4 regions of the Glutamicibacter sp. AOP38-B1-38 genome follow, and region 4 is predicted to be linked to each of the others. Evidence: riboswitches for the same ligand, from Rfam matches in the RefSeq annotation. Region 4 holds a riboswitch; each other region holds the start of a gene.
What was found. Region 4 has a riboswitch for S-adenosylmethionine ahead of ACT3TP_RS06820 (bifunctional o-acetylhomoserine/o-acetylserine sulfhydrylase). Riboswitches for the same ligand answer to the same signal wherever they lie in the genome.

Region 1: another riboswitch for S-adenosylmethionine. It lies ahead of ACT3TP_RS14420 (acyl-CoA dehydrogenase family protein); the one in region 4 lies ahead of ACT3TP_RS06820 (bifunctional o-acetylhomoserine/o-acetylserine sulfhydrylase).
Region 2: another riboswitch for S-adenosylmethionine. It lies ahead of ACT3TP_RS08845 (O-acetylhomoserine aminocarboxypropyltransferase/cysteine synthase family protein); the one in region 4 lies ahead of ACT3TP_RS06820 (bifunctional o-acetylhomoserine/o-acetylserine sulfhydrylase).
Region 3: another riboswitch for S-adenosylmethionine. It lies ahead of ACT3TP_RS08800 (acyl-CoA dehydrogenase); the one in region 4 lies ahead of ACT3TP_RS06820 (bifunctional o-acetylhomoserine/o-acetylserine sulfhydrylase).

Annotation. Positions count from the first base shown of each region.
Region 1 covers NZ_JBQSWU010000025.1:48,740-56,026, reverse strand. Annotated here, with positions in the region: gene ACT3TP_RS14440 (MFS transporter) at 1-309, shown strand, start outside; gene ACT3TP_RS14435 (LysR substrate-binding domain-containing protein) at 352-1,269, opposite strand; gene ACT3TP_RS14430 (hypothetical protein) at 1,488-1,694, opposite strand; gene ACT3TP_RS14425 (acyl-CoA dehydrogenase family protein) at 1,760-2,989, opposite strand; gene ACT3TP_RS14420 (acyl-CoA dehydrogenase family protein) at 3,023-4,249, opposite strand; SAM riboswitch class I at 4,304-4,394, opposite strand; gene ACT3TP_RS14415 (GntP family permease) at 4,874-6,235, opposite strand; gene ACT3TP_RS14410 (CdaR family transcriptional regulator) at 6,498-7,287, opposite strand, start outside.
Region 2 covers NZ_JBQSWU010000012.1:70,126-77,412, forward strand. Annotated here, with positions in the region: gene ACT3TP_RS08840 (histidine phosphatase family protein) at 100-738, opposite strand; SAM riboswitch class I at 777-871, shown strand; gene ACT3TP_RS08845 (O-acetylhomoserine aminocarboxypropyltransferase/cysteine synthase family protein) at 957-2,324, shown strand; gene ACT3TP_RS08850 (CoA-binding protein) at 2,324-2,818, shown strand; gene ACT3TP_RS08855 (DeoR/GlpR family DNA-binding transcription regulator) at 3,021-3,797, shown strand; gene ACT3TP_RS08860 (1-phosphofructokinase family hexose kinase) at 3,794-4,771, shown strand; gene ACT3TP_RS08865 (PTS fructose transporter subunit IIABC) at 4,774-6,789, shown strand; gene ptsP (phosphoenolpyruvate--protein phosphotransferase) at 6,786-7,287, shown strand, end outside.
Region 3 covers NZ_JBQSWU010000012.1:55,577-62,863, forward strand. Annotated here, with positions in the region: gene ggt (gamma-glutamyltransferase) at 208-2,031, shown strand; gene ACT3TP_RS08795 (LLM class flavin-dependent oxidoreductase) at 2,113-3,516, opposite strand; gene ACT3TP_RS08800 (acyl-CoA dehydrogenase) at 3,583-4,917, opposite strand; SAM riboswitch class I at 4,934-5,034, opposite strand; SAM riboswitch class I at 5,300-5,407, shown strand; gene acs (acetate--CoA ligase) at 5,558-7,287, shown strand, end outside.
Region 4 covers NZ_JBQSWU010000008.1:132,613-139,899, reverse strand. Annotated here, with positions in the region: partial or broken gene ACT3TP_RS06830 (GNAT family acetyltransferase) at 1-437, shown strand, start outside; gene ACT3TP_RS06825 (VOC family protein) at 504-1,148, opposite strand; SAM riboswitch class IV at 1,323-1,440, shown strand; gene ACT3TP_RS06820 (bifunctional o-acetylhomoserine/o-acetylserine sulfhydrylase) at 1,521-2,876, shown strand; gene metX (homoserine O-acetyltransferase MetX) at 2,879-4,024, shown strand; gene ACT3TP_RS06810 (SGNH/GDSL hydrolase family protein) at 4,117-4,983, opposite strand; gene ACT3TP_RS06805 (SHOCT domain-containing protein) at 5,032-5,421, opposite strand; gene ACT3TP_RS06800 (alpha/beta hydrolase) at 5,623-6,288, shown strand; gene ACT3TP_RS06795 (RNA-binding S4 domain-containing protein) at 6,373-6,600, opposite strand; gene ACT3TP_RS06790 (glycine--tRNA ligase) at 6,802-7,287, shown strand, end outside.

The DNA.
Region 1 (7,287 bases), on a different contig from region 4:
CTCTTTGCCATCGCCCTGTTCATCGCCAACGGCATCATCCAGGCCACCATCTTCGGACCCTTCGGCGCGTTCACCGCCGAGCTGTTCCCCACCCGGATCCGCTACACCGGCGCCTCGCTGGTGTACCAGCTCTCCTCCACCGTGGGGGCAGGCTTCACCCCGATGATCGTCACCGGCTTGGTGCTGCTCGGTGGCGGAACGCTGTGGATCGCCGGTGCCGTCTGGGCGGGCGCATTCATTGTCGCCGGGCTCGCCATACGCGGAGTGAAAGAGGGCCGCGAGGCGGATCTCGAAGCAGAAAACCTGTAGTCCGCTGAACAGGATCCAGGGCTGGCCGGAGTCGCAAGGACTCTACCCAGCCCTGTTTTCTTTGTCGGCTCCAACTTCTTCACAGAAGTCGAGGAATGCGCGCAGCCGCAGGCTCGGACGGTCCGAGGCAGTATAGGCGACACAAATATCGCTCTCGCCGACCGGACCCTCAATTTCCAGGATTGCCAGCGGCAGTCCGTCATAGCTGAGATTGACCGGAGGCCGCTGCACCAGCACCGTGTAGCCCAACCCCCGGGCCACCAAACCGCGCACGGCCTCGAAGCTCTGCGAACTCCAACGCACCTTGGGATCCAGCCCGGACATCCGCAGATTCACCAGCTGGTTGTCGCGTACCGTCGGAATGTCCAGGGACACAAAATCGTCTCCCGCCAATTCCGACAGGGCCACACTGCCTCGCTTGGCCAGGCGGTGATTGCCTCCGACCAGGACATATGGCCGCCCCGACATGACGCGGCGCCACCCCACATGGGGCAGGAGATGCCGAGTGTGCGTGAGCACCGCATCCAGATGCCCTTGCAGCATCCGTTCCTGCAGCTCGGCGCCGTCTCCCTCGATGAGGGTCACCTGCAGGTCCGGGTGCACGTTGGTGAAGCGTTCGCAGATCACCGGAATCCAGAAGGCTGCCAGCGAGGAGTAGCAGCCGATGACCAGCGGCCCGGAAAGCTTGGTCTGGCGCTCCACGATCTGGTCCTGCACCTCTTCGGCATGGCGCACCAGCTGCTTGGCATCATGGAGGAAGTCCGTACCCACCGCGGTGAGGACCACGCCGCGCGCCCGGCGCCGCACCAGCAGCTGCGATCCAACCACCCGTTCAAGTTCATCCATCGCCTGCGACATGGCGGCCTGCGAAATGTGGCAGGCGCCAGCAGCCGCGGAGATGGACCCGGTTTCGGCGACGGCGACAAAATACTGTATTTGACGCAGGGTGTAGTTGATCACCCACACAGTCTAGCCAGCGGCATAAGACCCGCCGAAGCAGATTCCATAAAGCACGCTGCGCGCAGCCGTTCGAAACAACCTGCTCGGAGCCCCCTTGGAACGGACGCCTACGATGGAAATGCCCGTGATCTTCAGGCATGCCGGCCTATTGACGAGGGCATGGGTTGCCGCAACGCAGTACCTTCAGAAATACGCTGAGAGCCCTCTTCCGGAAGGGATCAGCACCGCGCCTCGAGATCCATCTGGTCTTCGGCAAGCATCGAGTTGTAGACGGTGACGTCCGCTACGGAATCAGGCAATCGCCGAGTCCGGGCGCTGCCTGTTATCGGAAGGCCGCCGCGGACCGCGAATCCCCAGAGCTTTATCTGCTGAGAGTTGTTGCCGGCGAGGTGAACCCAGGGGGTGCCGGAGAGCTGCTCGGTCATTGATGCGCTGCACGCTGCAGTCCCAGCACTCAAGATGAATGCTGGGCCTGCCTGGTCTTTGGATGCTACTTCGAGGCGCCGATGGCCCAAACACGCGGCAGTTCGGTGCCGTTGACCGCCAGATCGCCGATCAGCCGGGCCTTGAACACCCACGGATTGTGGTTTCCGGCGGTGCGGGCATTGCGCCAATGCCGGTCCAGGTTCTTCGAAACGCTGGTAGCCGAAGCGGCCAACGCGTCGAAGGCGTGGGTGATCGCGTTGAGCACCAGCGGGGTCAGCACCACCTGGGCCTGCGCGCTGGCCAGCTCGGCCGCGTCATTGGCCGCCTCGTCTTCCTCCAACGTCACTTCGCCCTCGTGCCGCGCCAACGCGGTTTCATAGGCTCCCTGCAGGGACTGCGACACGCGTTCCACGGTTCCGGCCGCCGCGAACGCAGTGGCGGATACCTCGCCGATGACCTGAAGCAGCTGCGGATCCTCGGCGGCCACGTTGGCGGCGCCATGGCTGAAGGTGCGCTTGCGGGCCTTCAGCTCGGCGGCGAAGTCACGTTCGGCGGCCTTGGCGGACCCGGCCAGCACAACCAGCAGCACCTGCTGGTAGAACGCGGTCTGGTATTTGAAGCGGGTGTCGAAGTCGATCAGGTCCTCTTCGGCGACGACCGCGTCGGTGAAGGTGGAGGTTCCGGTGCCGGTGGTGCGCTGTCCGAAGCCGTCCCAGTCATCGGCCAGCACCACGCCGGGCTGGTGCCGGTTGACCGCGGCGATCACGCGCTTGCCGGTATCGGTGCGCTCGGCGTAGGTATCCAGCCAGTCGGCGAAGATCGAGCCGGTGGAATAGTACTTGGTGCCGTTGACCAGGAACCCTCCCTCGCCATCCGGGGTGACCTTGGTGATCACCTCGCCCACCTTCACGGTGCCGATCTCGGTCCAGGAATTCCCCACCAACTCCCCGGCGGCAAAGCGGGCCAGCCACTTGTCGCGCCCCGGCCCCGGGGCGGCTACCAGGCGGTCTTCGACGAAAGCGAAGTGGGCGCGCAAGGCCTGGGCGATGCTGGAGTCCGCGGCGGCCAAGTCCACGAGCAATTCGAAGAGCTCGGCCAAGGTGGCCCCTGCCCCGCCGTGGGAGACCGGGACGCGCAATGCGCCGAAGCCGGCGGCGGCCAGCTCGGCCACCTGCTGGTGCGGCAGTTCTCCGCTGCGGTCGCGTTCGGCGGCGCCGGCGGCGATCTTTTCAAAGTGCGGGGCGAAGCGGGTTTTCAATTCAGCCAGGCGGTTGGCGGTGGCAAGTACGGTCATCAGTTCGGTCCAATCCGTGGGTGCGGTTGAGGTTTAGGTGTAGAGCGAGAGCGGCTGGGTTTCCCCGCGCAGGAAGTACGCGCCGACCTCGATTTTCTTGTAGTCCACCGGGTCGTGCAGCGAGTGGGTGCGCACATTGCGCCAGAACAGATCCAGGCCCACATCATTCTGCGTAGAGGAGGAACCGGTGACCTCGAAGATGCGGTTGGCGACCTCCACGCCGATCTCGGTGGAGACCACCTTGGCCTCGGCGATTTCCACCGCCAGCGCCGCGCGTTCAGGCTGGGTGACATTCCCCGCCTTGGCCAGCAGCGCATCGAATTTGCGGCCGAGCTTCTCGGCCAGGGCGGCCACCGCGGCGGTGCGCGCCTTCAGCTCGCCCACGGTGCGCTGGAAGACGACGTCCTGGGAGTAGGTCTCCGCCGCCGAGAGGAACCAGGCGTTCTTGCGGCCCAGCAGGATTTGCTTGCCGCGGGCCAACGCGCCCTCGGCGATGCCCAGGTAGAAGTTCGCGAAGGCCAGCTGGATCCCGGGGGTGAGCAGGGTGGAGACCGGCTCGTCGGTCACCGCCCCGAGCAGATCGGCGGCCTCGATGCGCACGTTGTGGTACTTCAGCGAGTTCGAGGCGCTCAAGCGCTGGCCCAGGTAGTCCCAGTCATCGACGATTTCCAGCCCTTCCCGGTTGCGCGGGAGGACGAAGGCCAACACTTCGCCGTGTCGCGGGCCTCCGGAGACCTCGGCGTTGACGACGATCACCTCGCCGACTCCGGAGCCGGTGGAGAAACGCTTGAAACCGTTCAGCCGGAAGCCATCGTCCTCCGCGGTGAGCGTCAGCTGCGGGTCCACCGGATTCACCGAATCGCCCCAGAGCCAGCCTCCGGCCACGGTCCGCTGCCACCACTCGGCCTGGGCTTCGGCCGGAGCGTAGAAGGCGATGCCGGACTGGTTGATGTAGTGGTAGGCCAGCAGCTGGGAGATGGACCCGTCGGCCGCGGCCAGGATGCGGATGGTTTCAAAAGCGGTGGCCCAGTGCGCTCCGGCTCCCCCGAATTCGGCCGGAACCAGCAGGTTCAGCAGCCCGGCCTCGCGCAGCAGCTGCACCTCGGCGAAGGGCTGCTCGTTTTTGCGGTCGCGCTCCAGCGCGTCCGCGGCCAGGGTGGCCGCGACCTGCTCGGCGATCTCGCGCCAGTGGGCGAGCTCGGCCTCGTCTGCGCTCCCGGTGTAGGGAACGCGGGGCAGTTGCGTGCTCAGTACGGTCATTTTCGTTCTCCCTTAGAGTCTTGCTCCGAAGGAAGCAGAAAGTTGCTTTCTGCTGATCCATCGAACCTGGCGTTAGCACTAGCTGCCGAATGCAGGCTTGCTGCGGCGTCGTCGAGCCAGGTCTCTCAGCCGCTCTGGATGGTTGGTACTTCGAGTGAAACACCGCGGCATGAGCGGATGGAAGGAGCACGTCATCCGACGGAATAGTCGGTCAGAAGTCGTCACAAAGCGAGATTTCCGGCGGACTTGGACCGCCCCGAAGGCGCTGGGACGCCGTCATACTTCTGGAGGTTACGTCATCGGCGATCGGAGAGCTTGATATCCGGATCCAGCATCAATCGACCGGGCACCTGTCAGGGGGATCTCGGTTTCTCAATTAGCCGACAGCGATAAGCGTCAGCGAATGCGGGGGTGGATCATGGATCCAGCGATCAGGCATCCCAGATGGCCGGATTGCCGGTCATTGTTCCCATGCCCGTAATCCTTGCCAGCAAGTCAATGGGGAAAGCTGGGCTGTGCTCGAAGTTGCAGCCTTGCCTATTGCGGCCATCCCGCCAGTTAAACCAATAACCGCGCCATCCACTGATGGCGCGGTTATTGGTTTATGCAGGCTTCTTGGATTTACTAGAGCAGGAATGCCCCGAGGATCCAGACGGTAGCAAATGCGGCGGTGCCCTGGATGGCGGTGGCCACGCTCAAGGTCTTGTAGGCCGTGATCACCGGGATGCGGCTGAGCTGGGAGACCACCCAGAAGTAGGAATCGTTGGCATGCGAGACGACCATCGCGCCGGCGCCAACTGCCAGGACACTGAGCACCATGCCCAGTTCGGAGTCCAGACCGAGGGATCCGAGCATCGGGGCGACCAGCGCCGAGGTGGTCACCATCGACACGGTGGATGAGCCCTGCGCCGACTTCAATGCCGCGGCGATCAGGAATGGCACAGCCAGTCCGAGACCCAAGCCGCTGAGCGAATCGGAGAGGATCGTGGTCAGCTCCGAGGCTGCCAGCACAGCACCAAAGGCTGCGCCGGCACCGGTAATCAGCAGGATGGGCGCCGCGGTGCGCACGGCTTCGTGCATCTGCTCGTTGAAGTCGGCAAGCTTCTTATTGCCGTTCAGCAGCAAGGTCGCGGCGAGCAAACCGAAGATCAGCGCGATCACCGGGGTGCCGATGAAGGACAGTGCTTCCAGTGCGGCGCCTTCGCCGAAGGGATGCGATGGAAGCTTGGCAATCGATGCCGCGCAGATCAAGACCAGCGGAACGAGGATCGGCAGGAAGGCCAAGCCAGGGCTTGGCAGCTTGCCGAAGCTTGCACGCAGCTGCTCGTAATCGAGCTCGGAGATGTCGTTCTCATCCTCGGATGGCAGCGGAGTCCACGTGGACTTGTTGAAGCGGCTGGCATAGAACAGCCCGGCCATGGCCGAGACCACTGCCACCGGCAGGCCGATGGCGATGATCAATCCGAGGTTGTCGGCGATGCCGATGGACTCGGCGGCTGCCAGCGGTCCTGGGGTCGGCGGGACCATGGTGTGGGTGGCATACAGGCCGGTCATCAAGGCAATGGAGGTGGCCAGCGTGGAAACACCGGTGCGCAGGGTGATGGCCTTGCGCAGGGAGTTGAGCACCACGTAGCCCGAGTCGCAGAAGACCGGTATGGAAACGATGTAGCCGATGAGCGACAGCGTCAGGTTGGGGAATCTGGTGCCCAGCACCTTGATCAGCGCATCGGCCATGGAGATCGCGGCCCCGGAACGCTCCAGGATGATGCCGATCATCGTGCCGAAGAGGATTACGAGGCCAATATTGCCCATGGTGCTGCCAAAGGCGGTGGTCACCGTGGAGGCGACCTCGGCGATGGGGATCTTGTAGGCGAAGGCCGCGAGGATGGCCGCGCCGATGAGGGCGAGGAAGGGGCTGATTTTCCAGCGTGCGGTGACCAGCACAATGGCCACCACGAGGATCAGCAGAACGAGGAGTTCATACACGGCGAGTTGGCTCCTTTGCCAATATCTGTGGCCCCCAGCCCGAACCTGCAATGGCGCAGGCGGTCGTTCTGGGTGCGAGTTCCGGCCCGTTGCTGCCGCCCGCTATTCCGCCAGGTCAAGCTGCTCAGGCTTTTCCTGCGAAGGTTGTTTCGGCCGGGAGGACCGGTTCAGCGGGCGCTCAACTTCGAGCATCTTGCCAATACTAGGGACTGCGGACTCAATCACCTATGGGCGCACGCCCATATTCTTATGCCGGAAATTCCTAGAATATGTGTTTCTGGTCTAGGGCGACCGCTGCGTAGATGGCATGCTGCAGCCGCACCGCCTGGCCGGTGTGGCGGATGTCCACCCCGGCGATCAGGGCTACGCGCTCCAGACGCTGCACTAGGGTATTGCGGTGTATGTGCAGTTCGGTTGCGGCCTGGGTCATCGATGCTGCGGCAGTGACGACCAGCAGCGTCTTCGCTTGCTCTTCGCTCAAGTCCCGGGCGGGCCGGGCAATATGGCTCAGGCTCTGCGCCGGTGTGCGCGCGATAGCGGTGGCGATTTCCGGGCTCCAGATCTCCCGGTTTCGTCGCTGGGGTATCAGCGCCGGGAGCGCCACGAGGGCACGGAGGGCTTCGGCTTCGGCCAGCAGGTGTCCGGCGCCTTCTGCCGGGGCGGAGGCAAGATAGCGCTCCGTTGCGCCTTGGTCTTCCTCGAAGGCCGGTTCGTTCGCCAGCCGGATCCGCCAGAACGCACCGGAGAGGTTGATCCAGGAAGTGCGCCGGCCCTCAACGGCCGGCACATCCAGCAATGGATCCTGCGCGCTGCGCGGGATCCATGCCTCCAGTTGCGTTGGTCCGCGCAAGCCGTGCGCTGCCAGGCTCCGGTCAATGGCTTCTGGCTCGGCCCATCCGGCCAGCAACGCGGAGATAATGTCCCGGGCTTCTGTTTCACGGCGGGTACTGCGCGAGTGCTCGCGTTCCTGGGTGAAGAGCAACTGCACGGTCAGTGCAATCAGATCGGCTAGCGGCTCGACCTCATGCGGGGCTCCGGTGACGCCGACGACC
Region 2 (7,287 bases), on a different contig from region 4:
TCGTGGGGATTTTTCTTCGAGAAAGATTCTCCGCGGCTGCCTAGCGGTGCTTAAGCAGTACCGGCCCGGTGCCGGATAATCACTGGGTGGGAAACGAGCCTAGCGGGCGTCCGCAAGATCGTGTTCCTGAACGAGTTCGGCGAGCCGGGCAAGGCTGACCGGAATGACTTCTCCATTTTCCACTCCCCGCTCGGCGCGGGTCCCGGCGAGCGCGTCGCGGGTGATGCGCATGGCGGCCCCATGGCTGACCACCAGCATGCGGCGGCCGGGGTTTGCCTGAATCAGTTCGGTCAAGGCGAGCAGCATCCGCTGCAGCACCAGTTCACGGCTCTCGGCTTGCCCCGCCAGCGCAGCCGCTTCCCGCTCGGTCACTTCGATCATGACCCGCCCTTCGAGCGGACCGAAGCCGCGTTCAACCGCGTGAGCAACCGGGGCACCGGTGTCGACGCCGAGTTCCGCGGCGATGAGCGCGGCGGTCTCCTGGGCGCGGGACAGCGGGGAGGCGAGCACCAGATCCCACCCCTCCCCCATGAGCGCTCGCCCGGCCGCGCGCGCCTGTTCGCGGCCGGTCTCGTTCAGCTCGATGTCCGTGCGGCCCTGGAGCCGACCCGCAAGATTCCAGTCGGTCTGCCCGTGTCGTACCAGTGCTAGCGCGGTGTCCATAATTCGAGCATAGGGTAACCGCGGCGCCGCACCCGAATCAGTCTGCGCTTCAACCTTCGCAACCTTAGGACTCATTGTTGGGTCATCCCAGGACATATTGACAGACTATTACTTAACCATCCCGAGCGGCCGAGAGATCTGGTTTGATGACGCCGCAGCAACCTGCCACAGCCGGTGGATCAGGTGCTACCGCCAGAACCGATGGAGCTGCTTTCCACTGGACTCCAGGGGTTATGCGACATTGACCCGGGATTCCTGCCGAAGACCCAGTCGACAAGGAGTCGTAAGCCACCATGGCCGACCACAAGTTTGGATTCCGCACCCGCGCGCTACACGCAGGCGGCACCCCCGATGCCGAGCATGGCGCACGCGCCGTGCCGATCTACCAGAGCACCTCATTCGTCTTCAAAGACACCGATGATGCGGCGAACCTGTTCGCCCTGCAGAAATACGGCAACATCTATTCGCGCATCGGCAATCCGACCGTGGCGGCTTTCGAGGAGCGCATGGCCTCCCTCGAAGGGGGCATCGGCGCGGTAGCCACCGGCTCCGGCATGGCAGCCGAGTTCGTCACCTTCGCGGCGCTGGCACAGGCCGGAGACCACATCGTGGCCTCTTCCAAGCTCTACGGCGGCACCATCACCCAGCTGGACGTCTCCCTGCGCCGCTTCGGCATCAACACCACCTTCGTCGATTCCAACGAGGCGGCCGACTTTGAGGCTGCCATCCAGGAAAACACCAAGGCCGTCTACACCGAGATCGTGGCGAACCCCTCCGGCGACATTGCAGACCTGAAGGGCCTGGCCGAGGTGGCGCACCGGCACAACCTGCCGCTGGTGGTCGACTCCACGCTGACCCCGCCGTACCTGCTGCGCCCTATCGAGCACGGTGCGGACATCGTGATCCACTCGGCGACCAAGTTCATCGGCGGCCACGGCACCACCTTGGGTGGTGTGGTCATCGAGGCCGGCACCTTCAACTGGGGCAACGGCAAGTTCCCCACTATGACCGAACCGGTGCCGAGCTACGGCAACGTGTCCTGGTGGGATAACTTCGGCGAGTACGGCTTCCTGACCAAGCTGCGCAGCGAGCAGCTGCGCGACTTCGGTCCCTCCCTGCCGGCCCAGTCGGCCTTCCAGCTGCTGCAGGGTTTGGAGACGCTGCCGCAGCGCATGGACAACCACTTGGCCAACGCGAAGCAGATCGCCGCGTGGCTCGAAGCCGATGACCGCGTCGGCTATGTGAACTACGCGGGCCTGGAATCCCACCCACAGCATGAGCGGGCCACCGAATTGCTTCCCCTGGGCGTCGGCTCGGTCTTCAGCTTCGGCGTGAAGGGTGGGCGTGCGGCCGGCACCAAGTTCATCGAGGCGTTGCAGCTGGCCAGCCACCTGGCGAATATCGGCGATGCGCGCACCTTGGTGCTGCACCCGGGCTCCACCACGCACCAGCAGCTGAGCGCCGCGCAGATGATTGCCGCCGGCGTTCCGGAGGACCTGATCCGCTTGTCGGTTGGCCTGGAGGACGTCGAAGACATCATCTGGGACCTTGATCAGGCGCTGAGCGCCTCGCAGGCAGCCACCGCGGACGAACAGCTCGACACTCCCACCTATGACGGCGCCGCCTGCGCCGTGCCAGCCGCTTCGAAGGGAGCGAACTAATGAGCATCGAAGAACGCACCTGGCAGGCGCCCGGCGCGGCCGAACGCCTGCAGATCCTGCGCGATACAAAGGTCATCGCCATTGTTGGCGCCTCGAATAAGCCCTCGCGTGCGAGCTATTTCGTCGCCACCTACCTGCTGTCCTCCTCGAAGTACAAGGTGTACTTCATCAACCCGGTGCTCGACGAGATTCTGGGCCAGCCGGTCTACAAGTCGCTGGCGGATCTGCCGGAGACCCCGGATCTGGTTGAGGTCTTCCGAAAGCACGATGACCTTCCCGGCGTACTGGATGAGGCCGTGGCGGTGGGCGCGAAAACGCTGTGGCTGCAGCTTGGATCCTGGCATGAGGAAGTCGCCGCACGCGGCGAGGCGGCGGGCCTGAACGTGGTCATGGATCGCTGCGTCAAGATTGAGCACGCACGCTTCCACGGCGGCTTGCGCCTGGCCGGCTTCAACACCGGAGTCATTTCTTCCAAACGCCAGATCCTGGCGTAGCGCTCGGCTCAATACCTCGATCGGTGGGTTCCCTCTGCGGAGAGGACCCACCGATTTTTGTCTTTTGAACGGATAACCCCACGCAAGCAAAGATTAATCCACAATATTTTTGGATTTCATCTTGACTACCCCACGCAAACGGGCATAAAGTCATGGAAACACAGATTCGTGTGTTGTAGATCATGACTTCATGGAGGCGCAGATGTTTGCCGAGGAAAGACACCGGCTAATCACTGATCAGTTGGCGAATGCCGGGAAAGTAACCGTCGCTCAGCTGGCCCAGCGCTTCGAGATCACCGCCGAAACGGTCCGCCGCGATCTGGCCCAGATGGAATCAGAGAACCTCTTGCGCCGGGTGCACGGCGGTGCGGTCGCGGCCAGCGAGGCGAGCACCCGCGAGGAAAGCTATGTAGCCCGCACTGCCATCCACGCCGAGGCCAAGGCCCGGATTGCCCAGCGCGCGCTGAGCCTGCTCCCGGTCTCCGATGCCTCGGTCATTCTCGATGCGGGAACCACCACCGAGATTCTCGCCGAACGCATGGTGAAAACCAATGCAGGGTCGGGGCTCGTGGTGATCACCCACGCGCTGCCGATCGCCACCGCGCTGATGCAAAGCCCGCAGATTGCCTTGGAAATGATTGGCGGACGAGTTCGCGGAATCACCGGCGCCAGCAGCGGGGCGCGCACCGCACAGGAATACGCGAACTACCGCGCAGACATTGCTTTTATCGGAACCAACGGCCTGCATGCCGGCTTCGGGCTGAGCACCCCGGACCCGTTGGAAGCCGCCGTCAAAACGGCGCTGGTCGCCAGCGCCCGCCGGGTGGTCCTCCTGGTGGATTCCTCGAAATTCGAGCAGGAAACCCTGGTCCGCTTCGCGCGGCTGGACCAGGTGGACACGATCGTCACCGATCACGCCCCGGAAGCCGAGCTGTCCCGCGCCCTGGAACTAGCCGAGGTAGAGGTAGTGGTCGCATGATTATCACCCTGACCTGCAACCCGGCCCTGGACAAGACCATCGAGCTGCTGGATCCGCTGGCCCACGGAGCGGTCCAGCGCGCGGCCAGAAGCCACACCCAAGCCGCCGGCAAGGGAGTCAATGTTTCCCGGGCGATCTCGATCGCCGGTGCCCAGAGCCTGGCATTGCTCCCCGGAGCGGCCAATGACCCCTTGATCGCGGCGCTGCGCGGCGACGGGCTTGAGTTCAAGGCGCTGCCCATCGATGGGCCCTTGCGCACCAACATCGCCATCACCGACCCGGACGGCACCACCACGAAGATCAACGAATCGGGTCCGGTGCTCACGGCCGAGGCGCTGAACGCACTGAGCGCGCTGGTGCTGGAATCCGCTGGCGCAGCCCAATGGGTGGTGATGGCCGGCTCGCTGCCACCGGGAGCACCCGCAGATTTCTACGCCCAGCTCACCGCGGCACTGCGCGATGCGCTCGGGGTGAATTGCCCGAACATCGCCGTGGACACCTCCGGTGAACCGCTGCGCCAGCTCTTTGCCCACGGCCCAAGCCACGTCCCGGATCTGATCAAGCCAAATGCCGAGGAACTGGCCGAACTGGTGGGCTCGCAGCTCACCGAGGAGCAGCTCGAGGCCGACGCCGAGCTGACCGCGAGCACCTGCCGCGACCTGCTCGAACGCGGGGCCGGCGCGGTGCTTGCCACCCTCGGAGCGCACGGCGCCGTGCTGGCAACGGGCCAGGGCGCCTGGCATGGCTGGCACCAGCCGATCACCGCCCGCAGCACCGTGGGCGCCGGAGACTCTTCGCTGGCAGGCTACCTGCTCGCGGCCATCTCCGGGGCAGCACCGGATCAGTGTCTTGGCTCCGCCATCGCCTACGGCGCGGCGGCGGCCTCACTTCCCGGCTCAACCATTCCCGCACCATCCGATCTCACCGTGGACGCCGTCACCGTTCTCGCACTAACCCCAAGGCAAGGATCATAGCTATGAGCGACCTGATCACCACCCAGCTCGTCACCCTCGACGCGCACTTGGGCACCTCGACCTCCGAGGTCATCAACCATCTGGCGCATTTGGTGGCCCAGGCCTCCCGCGCCACCGACGCCTCGGCTTTGGCCGAGCATGCGCTGGCCCGAGAAGACAAAACGGCAACCGGCGTCCCCGGGGGCATCGCGATCCCGCACTGCCGTTCGGCGGCCGTGACCATCCCGACCCTGGCCATGGCGCGCCTGGCCACCCCGGTGGACTTCGGAGCCAAGGACGGCCCGGCGGATCTGATCTTCTTCATCGCCGCCCCGGAAGGCGCCGACAAGGATCATTTGAAGCTGCTCTCCAAGCTGGCCCGCGCACTGGTCAAGAAGACCTTCACCGGCGCCCTGCGTGAAGCCAAGAGCGACGAGGAAATCGTCGCACTGGTCTCCGCGGTGATCTCCGATAGCCCCACGGCGCCTGCCGCGGCGGGCACCGCACCTGCCGCGCAGCCCGAAGCGCCGGCTGCTACCGCGAAGGTCTCCAGGATCGTTGCGGTCACCGCCTGCCCCACGGGCATCGCGCACACCTACATGGCGGCCGACTCGCTGGCGCAAAGCGCCGAGGAGCTCGGCATCGACTTCGCTGTGGAAACCCAGGGCTCCTCCGGCTCAACCGCCTTGGACCCGGCGGTAATCGAAGCCGCCGACGCGGTGATCTTCGCGGTAGACGTCGACGTGCGTGACCGCTCGCGTTTCGCCGGCAAACCGGTGATCCAGGTTCCCGTCAAACGCGGCATCGACGAGCCGGAAAAGCTCTTGCAGGATGCCATCGCCGCGGCCACCGATCCCAACGCGCGCAAGGTTCCCGCCGGCACGGCCGCCGCGGAATCCGAACAGGGCGGCGGCAAGCAAGGCTTCGGCGCCGACCTGAAGCGTGCACTGCTCACCGGCGTCTCCTACATGATCCCGTTTGTCGCCGGCGGCGGTTTGCTGATCGCCTTAGGCTTCCTGCTCGGCGGTTACGACATCACCGACGTGGCCGATCAGTACCTGGCGGAGACGACGCTGTTCAATCTGCCGGACGAGGGGCTCCTGGCCTTCCTCGGCGCGGTCGCCTTCAAGATCGGCGGGTTGTCCATGGGCTTCCTAGTGCCGGCGCTGGCCGGCTACATCGCCTACGCCTACGCCGACCGTCCGGGCATCGCCCCTGGCTTCACCGCCGGTGCGGTGGCCGGGTTCATGGGAGCCGGCTTCCTCGGCGGCATCGTCGGCGGCCTGATTGCCGGACTCGCGGCACGCTGGATCAGCTCATGGAACGTTCCGCGCTGGCTGCGCGGTCTGATGCCGGTGGTCATCGTGCCGCTGCTGGGCTCGATCATCGCCTCGGGGCTGATGATCCTCTTCCTCGGCGGCCCGATCGCAAAACTCACCGAAGCCTTGAACTCATGGCTATCGGGCATGTCGGGCACCGCCGCGGCAATTCTTGGACTGATTCTCGGCCTGATGATGGCGGTAGATCTGGGCGGACCGGTCAACAAGGTTGCTTACTCCTTCGCCGTGGCAGGACTGGGAGCCGGCTCGATTACCGATAACCCGGCACCGCTGATGATCATGGCGGCGGTTATGGCCGCGGGCATGGTTCCACCACTGGCCATGGCGCTGGCCACCGCGGTCTCCCCGAGGCTCTTCACCGGGGCCGAACGCGAGAACGGCAAGGCGGCCTGGCTGCTCGGTGCCGCGTTCATCTCCGAAGGGGCAATTCCCTTCGCCGCGGCGGATCCGCTGCGCGTCATCCCGGCCTCGATGGTCGGCGCCGGGGTCACCGGTTCGCTGATCATGACCTTTGATGTGGTCAGCCAGGCACCCCACGGCGGAGCCTTCGTCTTCTTCGCGATGAACAACACCTGGCCGATGTTCTTGCTGGCAACGCTCATCGGCACGCTGGTTTCCGCGGCGCTGGTGATTATCTTGAAGAAATTCGTCCGCAAGTCCGCGACGCCGGGCATAGAGAATGCGAAGGTCGGCGCATGAGCACCCCTAGCGTAGAAAAGTTCTCCGGCGTCGGGGTCAGCGCGGGCCGGGTCATCGGCACCGTGCGGCGCATGCCCGATCCGATCAGCGCTCCGGCCGACGGCGCCCCGTTCGCCCCGGGGGCCAGCGTGGAGAGCGAAACCGCCCGACTGGCCGAGGCCACCGCGACGGTCGCGGCACAGCTGAAGGAACGCGCGGCGCATGCCACCGGAGACGCTCAAGCGGTGCTCAAGGCCACCGCGCTGATGGCCAGCGACCGCAGCCTGCTGAAGTCCGCGACGAAGCTTGTCGCCTCGGGCACCTGCGCCGAGTCGGCGCTCTGGGAAGCCGCCGACGCGGTGGCCACCCAGCTTGCGGCGCTCGGCGGCTACATGGCCGAACGCGCCGGCGACGTGCTGGATGTGCGGGCGCGCATCGTGGCCCAGCTGCGCGGGGTCCCCGCCCCGGGAATCCCCGACTCGGACGAGCCCTTTGTGCTCGTTGCGGTGGACCTGGCGC
Region 3 (7,287 bases), on a different contig from region 4:
TCGGTGGCCGGATCGCTGGCTGCCGCGGTGGCGGCATGCCCTCCGAAGCCCTTGAGGCGACGGCGGTGAATCCGACGCTAGTGAAGTCTTCACCTGAGCGTAATGAGCGACAAGCATGCGCGGTGACGCGTGTCACAGCCTAAGTCTCAGGTGCTTCTCCCGTAAATTGGCGCTTGCTTCATCCCCACCTTTTCAGGAGATCAAAGTATGTCACGAGCAAGTACGAGAGCTATCGCCAGCGCCGCGGCACTGGCGCTGGGACTGGGAACTTTCACCGCCCTTCCGGCCAGCGCCGATCCCAGGGCGACCGACAAAACGCCTACGGCCAAAGGCAGCGGCGGCGCAGTCTCCTCCGTAGACCCGGAAGCGACCGCCGCCGGAATCGAGATCCTGCGCAAAGGCGGCAACGCGGTTGATGCGGCGGTCGCAACGGCGGCCGCGCTAGGCGTGACCGAACCTTATAGTGCGGGCATCGGCGGCGGCGGCTACTTCATGTACTACGACGCGAAAACCGGAAAAATCAGCACCATCGACGGCCGGGAAACCGCACCGGCAGCAATGCCCCAAGATGCCTTCATCGATCCGGAAACCGGCGAGCCCTACAATTTCACTCCCGAACTGGTGACCAGCGGCGTGGCGGTCGGCGTACCCGGAACCCTGGCCACCTGGCAGCGCGCGCTGGACAATTGGGGTTCCCAAAGCCTGAAGAAAGTTCTGCACCCAGCGACCCAGGTAGCTTCACGCGGCTTCGTTGTCGATGAAACATTCCGCGAACAGACCCTGGATAACAAGGAGCGCTTCGCAGCCTTCGGCTCCACCAGCGAGCTATTCCTGCCTGATGGCGATGCGCCGCACGTTGGCAGCATCTTCAAGAACCCGGATCTTGCCCAGACCTACCGGTTGCTGGCGAAGCAGGGCCCCTCGGCGTTCTACCAGGGCGAAATGGCCGAAGAAATATCCCAGACGGTGCAGGCTCCGCCCACGTCCGCGGACACCGAACTCCCGGTTCCGGCTGGCTATGTGAGCACCGCCGATCTCGCGGACTACGAGGTCGTGGAGCAGCAGCCAACCCAGGTCAGCTACCGCGGCCTCGATGTTTACGGCATGGCTCCATCCTCCAGCGGAGGAACCACCATCGGTGAATCGCTGAATATTCTCGGCGAGTTCGACCTCGCCGGCATGGAGCGGCCCACCGCGCTTCACCACTACTTCGAGGCGACGGCCCTGGCCTACGCCGACCGTGGCAAATTTGTCGGCGACCCGGCCTTTGTGGATGTTCCCACCGATACGCTGACCGACAAGCTCTTCGGCGTCGACCGGGCGTGCGCGGTAAACCCCGAACAGGCCGCGGAGAAGCCGGTGGCGCCGGGCGACATCGAGGACTATGACGCAGTGTGCCCGGCGGCAACCAGCGAGCCGGTGGTTGAGCAGGATACCGAGAACATCTCCACCACCCACCTGTCGGTGGTGGACCGCTGGGGCAACGTCGTCTCCTACACCCTGACCATCGAGCAGACCGGCGGCTCGGGCATCGTGGTGCCCGAGCGCGGCTTCCTGCTGAACAACGAGCTGACCGATTTCTCCACGGTGTACGATCCCGCCGACCCGAACCGGATCGAGCCGGGCAAGCGTCCGCGCTCCTCGATGGCGCCCACGATCGTGCTGCGCGATGGCGAACCGATGCTCGCCATCGGCTCCCCCGGCGGCTCCACCATCATCACCACGGTGCTGCAGACCCTGGTGAACCGCATTGACCTGGGCATGGATCTGAGCGAAGCCATCGCGGCCCCGCGCGCCTCGCAGCGCAATACCGCGGCGGTGACGGCGGAGCCCGAATTCATCGAGGCCTATGGGCCGGCGCTTGAGGCTTTCGGGCACAAGCTCACCGCCGCCGGTGATTCCTTCACCCCGCAGGCTGAGATCGGTGCGGTTGAGGCGGTGGAAATCGCCGCAGACGGGACCTTGATCGCGGCGGCTGAACCAAACCGCCGCGGAGGCGGTTCGGCCATGGTGGTGAACCCGGCCAAATAGCCGTTAAAGCCAGCGAGTCCCCGCGGAATTCAACATTTCGCGGGGACTCGCTGGCTTTGCTAGCGCTTGATCTTCAAGGATTTAGGCCTTGGTGGCCAATCGGTTGGAGATCTTGTACTGGGCCGCGCGGTGGGTGTCCTTCACGCGGTCGCCGGCGCCGAACAACTTGTGGCGCAGCGAGCCCTCGGTGTATTCGGTCTTGTAGACCCCGCGTGCCTGAAGCTCGGGAACCACGTACTCGACGACGTCCTCGAAGGTACCTGGAGTGACAGCATAGGCGAGGTTGAAGCCATCCACGTCGGTGTAGTCCACCCAGTCGATGAGCTTCTCGGCGACCTCGGCACCCGAACCGACGGAGACCGGACCGAATCCGCCCACGCCGATCCATTCGGCCAGCTGCCGGATGGTCCATGGCTTTCCGGTATCACCGCTGGCCTTCTTGAAGGTTTCCACCGAGGACTGGATGGCGTTGGACTTCACGTCGTCGCCAATCACGTCATCTGGTCCGTAAGCGGACATGTCGATGCCGGTCCAACCCGAAAGCAATGCCAGCGCGCCGTCGATATCCACGTAGGAGCTGTAGTCCTCGAACTTTGCCTGGGCAAGTTCCGAAGTTTCGGCGGTGATGATGGTCTGCATGGCGAAGATCTTGATGTCGTGGCGGCCACGGCCTGCGGCCTCGGCAGCATCACGGATCTTGGCGACCGCTTCTTTGAGCAGGTCACGGGTAGGGCAATTCACGAAGATCGCTTCGGCGTTCGACGCGGCGAATTCGGTGCCGCGCTTGGACGCGCCGGCCTGGTAAATCACCGGGGTACGCTGGGTGGAAGGCTCGGTAATCGCGATGCCTGGAACCTTGAAGTACTTGCCCTCGTGATTGATCGGGTGCACTTTGGAATGGTCGGTGTAGACGCCGGATTCCTTGTTGTTCTGCACCGCGTCCTCTTCCCACGAACCTTCGAGCAGCTTGTAGACCACTTCGAGGTACTCATCGGCGTGGTTGTAGCGCTCGTCGTGCTCCATCTGGTCTTCCTGGCCCATATTTCGGGCCGCCGACGGCAGGTAGCCGGTGACCACATTCCAGCCGACACGGCCATTGGTCAGGTGGTCCAGGGTGGCCAGGCGGCGCGCGAAGGCATAAGGGTGCTCATAGGCGGTGCCGGCGGTGACGCCGAAGCCGAGGTTCTCGGTGACCGCGGCCATCGCGGAGACGAGCATCATCGGGTCATTAACCGGCGCCTGGGCTCCGCTGCGCAGCGGAGTCTCGTTGGCGCCCTTGTAGACGTCGTAGGTGCCCAGCACGTCGGCGAGGAACAGCCCGTCGAATTTGCCCTTTTCCAGCACCTTGGCCAGGTGGGTCCAGTAGCCCAGGGTGTTGTAGGTCGACGCCTTGTCATCCGGGTGGCGCCAGAGGCCCGGCGACTGGTGCACCACGCAGTTCATATCGAAGGCGTTAAAAAGGATTTCGCGCTTGTTCTCGCTCATTGGTGTGCCCCTATCCATAGAAGAAAAATCTTGTAAGTCTAAAAATCTGTGTTCGAGGAGTGTTGCCTAGCTGCCGGCGAACCGGTTTGCTCCGGTTACCGTGCCGGTGACGGACAGCCGTTGGGGCTGCACGCCGTTGATCTCGTAGTCCCCCACGATGCGCGCCTTGTAGATCGCCGGATTGTGCGTCGCGATGGTTCGGGCGTTGCGCCAGTGGCGGTCCATATTGCAGCTATTGCGAGTGGAAGATGCACCCAGCGCGTCGAAGAGCTTGCTGGTCGCTCCGATGACCAGCGGCTGCACGATCGTCTGAGCACGGTTTGCCGCCAGTTCGCACACGGCAAAGCGCTCCTCGGCGTTCAGGTTCGCGTCGGCCATGGCCGCTTCGACCTCCAGCACCGCGCCCATGACCACGGACTCCGCGGCGAAGATTTCGGCGGAAACCTCCCCGACGAGCTGCAAGACCTGCGGTTCGCGGTGCACCGGAACTCCGGTGCCGGTGCTGAAACTGCGGGTACGCGCCTGCACGGAGGAGCGCAGGTCGTTCAGTGCCGCCCGTCCGATTCCGGCCTGTACCGCCATGAGCACGAGTTGGAAGATCGCGGCTTCCGGATCCGTGGGATCCTCCGGCATGAAGGTGTCCACCGGAACTTCGTGGAATTCGGTGCTGCCGGTACCGGTGAGCTGTTGGCCGAAACCATCCCAGTCATCGAGGATTTTCACGCCGCTGTGCTGGGTGGAAACTACCGCGATCTGGCGCCCTGGGAGTTGCGGGTGCGCCACCGCTACGGTGGTCCAGTCGGCGAAGATGGTGCCGGTGCAATAGAACTTCCGCCCATTGACCAGCCAGCGCGACCCCTCCTCGGTGACCTTGGTGTTGAGCAACCCGAGGGCGTTGCCGCCTTCCTCGGTGTAGGCGTTGCCCACGATCTGCCCGGAGCTGATTCGGGCAACCCATTTGCTACGGAGCTGCGCATCTTCCAGCCGCACCGCATTTTCCACGAAGGCAATATGCGCGCGCCATAGCTGAGCCACATGCGAGTCGGCCTCGGCTAATTCGATGAGCAACCGGAAGACATCGCTCAAGCGCGCCCCATGGCCGCCGTCGGCAACCGGCAGGCGCAGCGCACCGAAGCGCTCACGGTTCAGCAAGCCAACCTGTTCGAAAGGCAGGATCCGCTGCCGGTCGCGTTCCCTTGCACCGGCGGCGATCTGTGCGAACACCGGACGGAAAATGCCGGCAAGCCGTTCATACTGCTCGTCAGCGCCGGGGCCCGGGGTGATTTTCAGCAGCTGCCGGGTAGGAAGTTCCTGTGGAAGGTCGTCAAGCTCCACCGCGCTACCCGCAATAGACGGGTCGCTGAGCGCATTAAAGTCGCCAGCGGGATCGCCAAATGACATCGAAAGTCCTCAATTCTTTCCATCGGTCCTGGCTGTAGCACCGTCCCGCGCCAATATTTAGGTGGGTGGTTGCTGCGACGTCGACGAGCCAGATCTCTCGGTCGCTCTGGATGGTTCGTAATCATTTGTAGCCTGAGGTCTACTTCGTCCTCAACCCGGTTAGTCACATTTCGTCGTGCACGGATGGAGATTGAAATGCATCAAGGACAGCACTTGCCTAACGCGGCCGAACACAATGCCTAGCGTTTAGCGATTTTTCGGCCAAATACGCGATTAGTGAAATAAAAATCGAAACATCACGATGATGTGACGCATCTATCGAATATTTATCATGTTACGAAAGATTTGCATTGAAATCGTTCGAAGGCCTGTAATAGTCGTGTAACCATCCCGAGCGGCTAAGAGATCTGGCTCTGTGACGCCGCAGCAACCACCACCCACGGTTAATAAACCAAACGGTGACCGGTGCTACCGCCAGGAACGATGGAGATGATCATGGCTTTCATTTCGCCTTGCCCGCAACGGCTCGCTATGCGACATTGCACTTTCTTGGCGTTCCCATAAAGTACCGCGCACCCACACGCTCAGTGCGCCTTCCGCTGACTCGAAATTAATCGCCCTAAACTTTTCAAGGACCGCAATGACCACCACCGAATTGGCCAGTACAAATCAGCCCTCCAGCGCCGAGGCACGCCAGGAGTTCTGGGACGAGGCGGCGAACCTGCTTGACTGGGACACCCCATGGCACACCACCAGCCAGATCATCCCGGCAGACGCACAAGCCAAGCGCGGCCCGCAGATCTCCTGGTACCTGGGGGGCAAGCTCAACGCCGCGGTGAATTGCGCCGACCGCCATGTGGCAGCCGGCAACGGTGAAAAGGTCGCCCTCTACTTCGAGGGCGAGCCAGGTGACCGCATCGCGGTGACCTATCGGAACCTCCAGGAGCGCGTCAGCCAGGCGGCGAACGCCCTGCAGGAGCTCGGCGTGGCCAAGGGCGACCGCGTGGTCATCTACCTGCCGGTGCTTATCGAAACCATCGTCATCACCCTGGCCTGTGCACGCATCGGGGCGATCCATTCGCTGGTCTTCGGCGGCTTCTCCGCGGAGGCGTTGAAGTTCCGGGTGGAAGACACCAAGGCCAAGCTGCTGGTCACCACCGACGGCCAGTTCCGCCGCGGCACCTCGGTTCCGGTCAAGGCCAACGCAGACCTTGCGGTATCCGGGGAAAACAGCATCGAAAAGGTTCTGGTAATCCGCCGGACCGGGGATGAGATCCCGTGGACCGCCGGACGCGACGTGTGGTGGCACGAGGCGGTGGAAACCCAGTCCACCGAGCACGCGGCGCAGGCTTTTGACGCCGAGACGCCGCTGTTCATCATGTACACCTCCGGAACCACCGGTCAGCCCAAGGGCCTGGTGCACACCACCGGCGGTTACCTGACCCAGGCCGCGTACAGCCACAATCTCCTGTTCGGCAACCCCGACGAATCCCAGCGCGCGGGCGACGTGCACTGGTGCACCGCAGATCTGGCTTGGGTCACCGCGCACACCTACGAGATCTACGGCCCGCTGGCCAACGGCGTCACCCAGGTGATCTACGAGGGCGTGCCCAACGCACCGCACCCGGGCCGCCACTTTGAGATCATCGAACGCTACAAGGTCACCAGCTACTACACCGCGCCGACCCTGGTCCGTTCGCTGATGGGCTGGTTCCCCGAAGGGGTTCCCGCCGACTATGACCTGTCCTCGGTTCGGGTGGGCGGCACCGTGGGCGAGGCGGTCAACCCCGAGGCGTGGCGCTGGCTGCGCGCTCAGCTGGGGCGCGGCACCCCCGGCGGCATCCCGATGGTCGATACCTGGTGGCAGTCCGAGTCCGGCGCGACAGTCCTCTCCCCGCTGCCTACCGACGAGCACTTCAAGCCCGGCTGCGCTTCGCGGGCGCTGCCCGGCGTTTCGGTGGACATCGTGGACGCCGCCGGCGGCCGCGTGGGGCCCAACGAGCAGGGAAATATCGTGATCACCCAGACCGGCCCGTCCATGGCCCGCACGGTCTGGGGAAACCCGGAACGCTACTACACCAGCTACTGGGAGCAGTACGCCGCGCAGGGCTGGTTCCTGGCCGGGGATGGCGCGCGTTTCGATGAGGATGGGGATATCTACATCCTGGGACGCACCGATGACGTGATCAATATTTCCGGGCACCGGCTGTCCACCATCGAGATCGAATCAGCACTGGTCACCCACCCAGGCGTGGTCGAGGCGGGAGTCTGCCCGACCCCGGATCAGCAGACCGGGCATGCGGCTACCGCGTTCGTGGTGCCGCTGGATGCCTCGCTGGTTGCGGCGCAACCCGATGCGCAGACGCTCGC
Region 4 (7,287 bases):
GACGTTTTCAACGGTACGTTTTACTTATGCAAATCAGTGAACTCAAACTGACCGAAATAGGCGAAGCAACAGCCCTGTGGCGGAGCGTCGAGCTTACGCGGCCATGGAATGATCCGGAGGCAGATGCACGTAAAACACTGGAGAATCAGAGCTCTACGATTCTTGCGGGACGTCATGAGCAAAGACTGGTAGCTACAGCCATGGTTGGGTTCGACGGACACCGAGGCTGGCTATATTACGTGGCGGTCCAACCCGGCATGCAGGGCCAGGGGTTTGGACAGGAGATTATGGGGGCAGCGTCGCGTTGGCTTGCTGAACAAGGGGTGCCCAAAGTACAGCTCATGGTGCGTACCGAGAACACTGATGTGATCGGATTTTACGAGCGGCTAGGCTACGAAGCTCAAGAAGTGGTGGTCCTAGGCAAAAGGCTTGGATAGTTGGAACGACAAAGGGTAGGCGAGGACGTTGCCGTCCGCACCTACCCTTTATTTCGACGTTCTTTGTTATAGCGTGACCAAACCATTGTCGGTTTCAAAGGTGACCGACAAGATGCCCGGAGTGCCGTTGGGTGCTTCGTATTCCATGCTCACCGCGCCAAGATTGACGTTCTCTGGCTGGCCTAGCCAGTCTAGGACGCGGTCGCGGGAACCAGCGATAGTGATGCTTTGAATCGCACCTACAGGCTCTAGAGCCTTCGAAGGGTGCAGATCCTCCGTTCCTGCGTCCCAGCGAAGCAAATACGGAACCTGCGGATCAGCGATGAGCCCCTTGATTCCAACTTGCTGCCAGGTGAGTTCGCGGCCGTCTGGGAACTTGCGGTTTCCCGGAACAGATTTACGTCCCAGCCGCTCTTCGGCGCTGGAGAGGTCTTCAACGGAAACGCACCATCCCATCCAGCCGCCGCCAAGCTCGGAGCGGGCTCGTACTGCCTGCCCAAACGGTGCTTTGTCGCTGGAAGGGTGGTTTAGAACTTCAACAACTTCTAGGTACTGGTTGTGCTTGAGCGGGAAAATTACATTCCGCGTTCCAAAACGCGGATGTACGCCCCCCTTGACGAATTCCAGGCCCAAAGCCTTGGAGATTCTTTCGGCGGTTGGCATGAGCCCATCGGGGCCACATGCGTAACTAACGTGATCTAGCCTCATCATGTGCCCCATCATGTCACTATGTGATCTCAGTCTCGACTTAGGCGACCCTAAGTGGTAATGGTGGGATCGAACAGTCTGCATAAATTTCTTCATTAAAGATCTATATGACCGATTGAGTCACGTTAAGCTATCTCATATTGCCAAATTCTTCGGCTATCGGGCAGACTTGAGTCAGGTCATGAGTCCCAGTAACAAGCCCCGGCTTACTGGGCGGCAACCCTCCGCCGCGGTGGGGTGCCCCGGGTGAAGACCTGGCCCTCGACGCACCAAGCGTTGAGGACAAGCGCGGGTTACCCCCTTCGAAAGCTCCTCGACGAGGAATTTGCCGTCGGTGTGTTTTTGAGTGGTGTACCCCCATAGTCGACAAACAATATGGAGGAAACCATGAGTAACAACTGGTCTTTTGAAACACGTCAGATCCATTCCGGGCAGCAACCAGATCCGGTCACCGGTGCGCGTGCCCTGCCGATTTTCCAAACCACGTCTTTTGTTTTCCCGAACGCCGAGAGCGCCGCGGCTCGCTTCGCACTGCAGGAGCTGGAGCCGATTTACACCCGTATCGGTAATCCAACGCAGGAAGCGGTAGAAAACCGTATCGCGGATCTTGAAGGCGGCGTCGGCGCACTGCTGGTCGCCTCGGGGCAGGCAGCAACCACCCTCGCAATTCTCAACTTGGCTCAGTCTGGAGACCACTTGGTGGCCAGCCCGAGCCTCTACGGTGGAACGCAGAACCTGCTCAAGCACACGCTGCGCAAGCTCGGTATCGAGGTCACCTTCGTGGCGGATCCAGACAACTTGGATCAGTGGCGTGCAGCGGTGAAGCCAAATACCAAGGCCTTCTTCGGTGAAGTCGTCTCCAACCCGCGCCAAGACATTTTGGACATCGAGGGAGTCTCACAGATTGCCCATGAGGTCGGGGTTCCACTGCTGGTTGATAACACCTTGGCAACCCCATATCTGATCCGCCCCATCGAGTGGGGCGCGGATATCGTCATCCACTCGGCCACCAAGTACCTCGGTGGTCACGGCACCGCCATTGCCGGCGTAATCGTGGACTCGGGCAAATTTGATTTTGCGAAGGATCCGGAACGTTTCCCGGACTTCAACACCCCCGATGAGTCCTACAACGGTTTGGTGTTCGCCCGCGATCTGGGCGTTGATGGCATCCTTGGTGCCAATCTTGCCTACATTCTGAAGGCTCGCGTGCAGTTGCTCCGCGATCTGGGCGCGGCTGTCGCACCGTTTAATGCTTTCCTTATTGCTCAAGGTCTGGAGACTTTGTCTCTGCGTATCGAGCGTCACGTGCAAAACGCGAAGGAAGTAGCCGTCTGGCTTGAAAGCCAGGAGCAGGTTGAAAAGGTCGCTTACGCTGGCCTGCCTTCCTCGCCGTGGTTTGAACGCGGACAGAAGTACTCGGCAAACGGTGTCGGCGCGATTATTGCCTTCGATATTGCTGGTGGACTCGAAGCTGGCAAGGCTTTTGTGGATGCGCTGGAGCTGCATTCACATGTGGCCAACCTCGGTGACGTTCGTTCGCTCGTCATCCACCCGGCGTCGACCACCCACGCGCAATTGACCGAAGACGAACGTCTGGCCGCCGGTGTGCGTCCGGGCCTCGTTCGGTTGAGTGTGGGACTTGAAAACATCAAGGATATTCTCGCTGATCTGCAACTTGGTTTTGCTGCCACTAAGCAGCTCTCTCACCAGGAATTGCAGGAAACCCTTTAGGCATGGCATCCATAGTGACTACCGAAGAAACTCTGCCATCGCAGGAACTTACCGACGGGCAAGACGGCATTTTGCGTCGTGCGTTCGTGGGGGAGTACACCTTCGAAACCGGTGGCTACCTACCGCAGATCGAGTTGGCCTACGAAACATGGGGCCAGCTTAACGCGGAGGGGACCAACGCGGTGCTGGTGAAGCACGCGTTGACCGGTGATGCGCACGTATCGCGCGGAGATTCGCAGACCCCGGGCTGGTGGGAAGATTTTGTCGGCCCCGGGCTAACTGTTGATACCGACAAGTATTTTGTCGTGGCCATCAACATCATCGGTGGTTGCAATGGGTCCACCGGACCTAGTTCGCCAGATGAGCACGGCAACGCCTGGGGTTCACGCTTCCCCTTTATTACCATCAAGGATTCCGTGCGCCTCGAAGCGCGGTTGGCCGACCTGCTCGGGGTGCACTCCTGGCATACGGTCATCGGCGGTTCCATGGGTGGGGCACGAGCCCTTGAATGGGCGGTTGAATTCCCGCAACGCGTAAAGAACGTGGTGGTGATGGCCTCCACGGCGCAAGCCACGGCAGAACAGATCGCTTTTGCGCAGGTGCAGACCGAGGCCATTCGCCTCGATCCCAACTTTGCGCAGGGCGACTACTATGCCAACGGAGTGCGCCCGGATGCCGGATTGGGCCTGGCTCGACGCCTGGCGCATATTACCTATCGTTCGGAGGCTGAGCTTGAAGCGCGGTTTGCGCGTAATGCGCAGACCGGCGAACAGCCGTTTGTTACAACACGCGGCCCACGCGGCCGATACCAGGTGGAAAGCTATCTTGATCACCAGGCGACCAAGCTGGTTCATCGTTTTGACGCGAATAGCTACCTGGTGCTCACCGAGGCTTTGATGAGCCATGACGTGGCGCGCGGTTACGAATCGCTCACGGTTGCGCTGGCTCGACTGGAGAAGGTGAATGTGGTGGTCGCCGCGGTCAACAGCGACCGGTTGTACTTCCCGGCGCAGTCTGAACTGCTCGCCGCCTCGTTGCCGAAGCCTAAGCCGGTGCATTACATCGATTCACCGATTGGACATGACGGTTTCCTGACGGACGCCAAGCAACTTGGACCGGTACTGACCGCCCTAGTCTTTGATGACTAAGGGCTAAAAACTAAGCAGTCATATACATTTGGGACGTGGATTTTCGCACCAGTAATCGGTGCAACAAACCACGTCCCATTTGTTTTGTGTCTTTATTTTTGTCCGGGAGCGCTATCTCCAGCACCCAGCGAGGCATTCGGCGGCTGCACGGCGAAGGGCGTGGGAAGCGGTCTTTTTGCGCTAACTCCATCACCGGAAGACTGGTGGCGAATCCTGCGCAGGATCCACGGACCAAAGTACTCGCGAGCCCATTGCAGGTCTTCAATTCGTGCTTCGCGCCAGCTTCGGGTTGCGTGTTCTAATTGCGCGTCCATGACGCGTTCGTGGGGAACGTTCAGTGCATCGAGCACCATTGCGGAGATCACTTGGTGGCCCGCGGGGGAAAAGTGCAAGCGATCCGGATCCCACATTTGTGTTTGGCGCAGCTCGCTCAATGCCCAGAGATCTCCCACGACTGCGTCATGACGTTGGGCGATGGCACGGACGTTTTCGTTGTAAATTGCGACCTTGCCACGAATCCCACCAAGTACCGGGGTGTCGCGAATGTCCGGGCCGGTCAGTAAAACAATGGTGGCCCCAGTGCCACTTAACTCATTGATGGCGCCATCTAGCTTTTCGGCGATTTTATCCGGGTCGCCGCCGGGCCGGATGACATCATTTCCGCCCGCGCAAATGCTGATCAAATCCGGTTTAAGCGCGATTGCTGGTTCAAGCTGTTCTGCAACTATTTGATTGATTAGCCGTCCGCGGATGGCTAAGTTTGCATAGGCGAAATCCGGAACGGTGGTACTTAATTGCTGGGCGACGCGGTCAGCCCACCCACGATGTCTTCCCGGATTGTGCGGATCGGGGTCACCTATTCCCTCTGTAAAAGAATCTCCGAGCGCAACGTAACGCCGCCATGGATGATGTACTTCTTGGGGTGGGGCTGCCGGGCCGGAGATTGGGTTTTCAGACACTCCTACATTGTTACTCTTGGGTAACTTTATGTCAACGGATGAGAACAATTAATCGCGCAGCGCTTGGCTTCGCGCTTGCGTATATTCTTCGCGAGAAATGATTCCGCGTGTAAGCAGATCGTCTAGCTCGGATAGTTTCTGTTCCGTAGTTTTCTTCGGAGCTAGCATCTGCGAGCGAGCCAACCGGGTGGCGACGTCTGTCTGTAGGGTGAATGGATCAAATCCCGCTTTTCTGGTTGCCTTGTAATTTCGAACTGCGATGTAAATGATGAAGCCCACGAAAAGGATAAAGAGCACGGCAAATATTCCCGTTAGTAACGGAATAGCGCTAAAGGTCGTTTCCACGAAAGTTGAACCACCCAGTGGGTCTTCGTCGATGAAACCGAAATCCTGCAATTCATTAGAATCGATCAGCTGTGTTATATCCATCTCGTCCATGAGTCCCGTAATTCTGCGAGTTGGCCCCTGTCGACCACAAAGATCTATGACCGCTGGTGCTGCGTATTTGAATAATTATCACTAGTCAAACATGTTTATGAACAGAATGTAAGATGATTTTTGAAGTTTACGCTATTGCAACAAAAGACTTGTGACCACTATTGCGGATCAAAGTGCGCAAGATTCTGGTTGACTTGTTGGGTGAACGAAAAAACTTGGAATCCTACAGTTATCTGGTCTCGTCCCGAGGAAGAACGGGCGGGTACACCGTTGCTCGTGCTCTTGCACGGCTACCTATCCAATGAAGAAGACCTCATGGGGTTGGCTCCTATGCTGCCTAAGGAATTCACGATTGTCTCCGTGCGTGCACCTCAAGCACTGGGGCCGGGTTTCACCTGGTTCCCACTGATGCAAGATCTGGATTACTCCTTTAATGAAGTGAAATCAGCAATCACGGATTTGTGGAGTTGGCTAGAGCCAATTAGCAAGCAACATTCCTCGGTGAGTTTGCTTGGGTTCTCTATGGGCATGGCCGTGGCAACTTCGTTGCTGCGTTATCAGCCGGAGGCCATCAAAACCGTCGTGGGACTCTCCGGTTTTGCCGTTCCCGAAGAAGGAACAGGCTTCTTTAACGACGAAAAGCTTCGCCAGCTGCGCAAGCCACTTTTCTGGGGACGCGATCAAGAAGATCCGGTGATTACGGCGGAAAAAGTTGAGTACACCCATGGATGGGCAACCACCGACGTTCATCTCACCAAGGTGCTCTACTCAAATATGTTGCACTCGGTCAATGCGCAGGAGATGGCTCACGTACATGAATTTCTCAGCGCCGTGGTCCTGAAAACCGAGGCCGAGCAAGAAGTTTAATCTTACAAAAACTTGTGGCGGTGTCTCCAATAAAACAAGACCAATAAAACAAGACACCGCCACAAGCGCAGAATATAAATTGAACTACGCGGTTTCGACAACTACCGATTCGCCGCGTACGGAGATCGTGTCTCCATTGCGCATCTGGGCACCGCGGCGAGTTTCGATCTTGCCGTTAACCAGTACCTGACCGTCTTCGATCAACTGTTTGGCGTGAATTCCGTCTTCGGCTAAGGACGCCAGCTTCAGTAGCTGTCCTAGGCGAATCGATTCGTCACGGATCTGAATGGGGAATACCTCGGAGTTTGCCATGGTTCCATCATCTCGCATCGAGGAGGGACTGTGAATGCTTTTCAGCCACGCACCGGCTTTTGTGGCGGATCAAACACAGTACAGACGGTGCTGAGTCACCCGAGAAGGGTGCGCCCCACGAGATGGACGCGATAGGCTTAACCGGTATGTGTTTCCTACGGACCGCAACCAGCGGCCTCGTACTTTCCTTTGGAGTTGAAGATGGCGCCACAGTCCAAGCTTGATCAGGTTATTTCCCTCGCGAAGCGTCGCGGATTCGTTTTTCAGGCTGGTGAAATTTACGGTGGTTCCCGATCCGCATGGGATTACGGGCCATTAGGCACCGAGCTGAAGGAAAATATCAAGCGTGAATGGTGGCAGAGCTTCGTGCGCGGACGCGAAGACATGGTGGGGCTCGACTCCTCCATCGTCCTGCCTAAGGCTGTCTGGGAAGCCTCCGGACACGTCAAGACCTTCACCGACCCGCTGGTCGAGTGCACCCAGTGCCACAAGCGCCACCGCGAAGATCACCTGATCGAGGCATTCGTAGCCAAGAAGGGCCGTGATCCAAAGGACGGCATGAGCGAGATCGCCTGCCCCGACTGCGGAACCAAAGGCCAGTTCACCGAGCCGCAGCAGTTCTCCGGCCTGATGAAGACCTTCCTCGGCCCGGTGGATACCGAAGCCGGCATGACCTACATGCGCCCG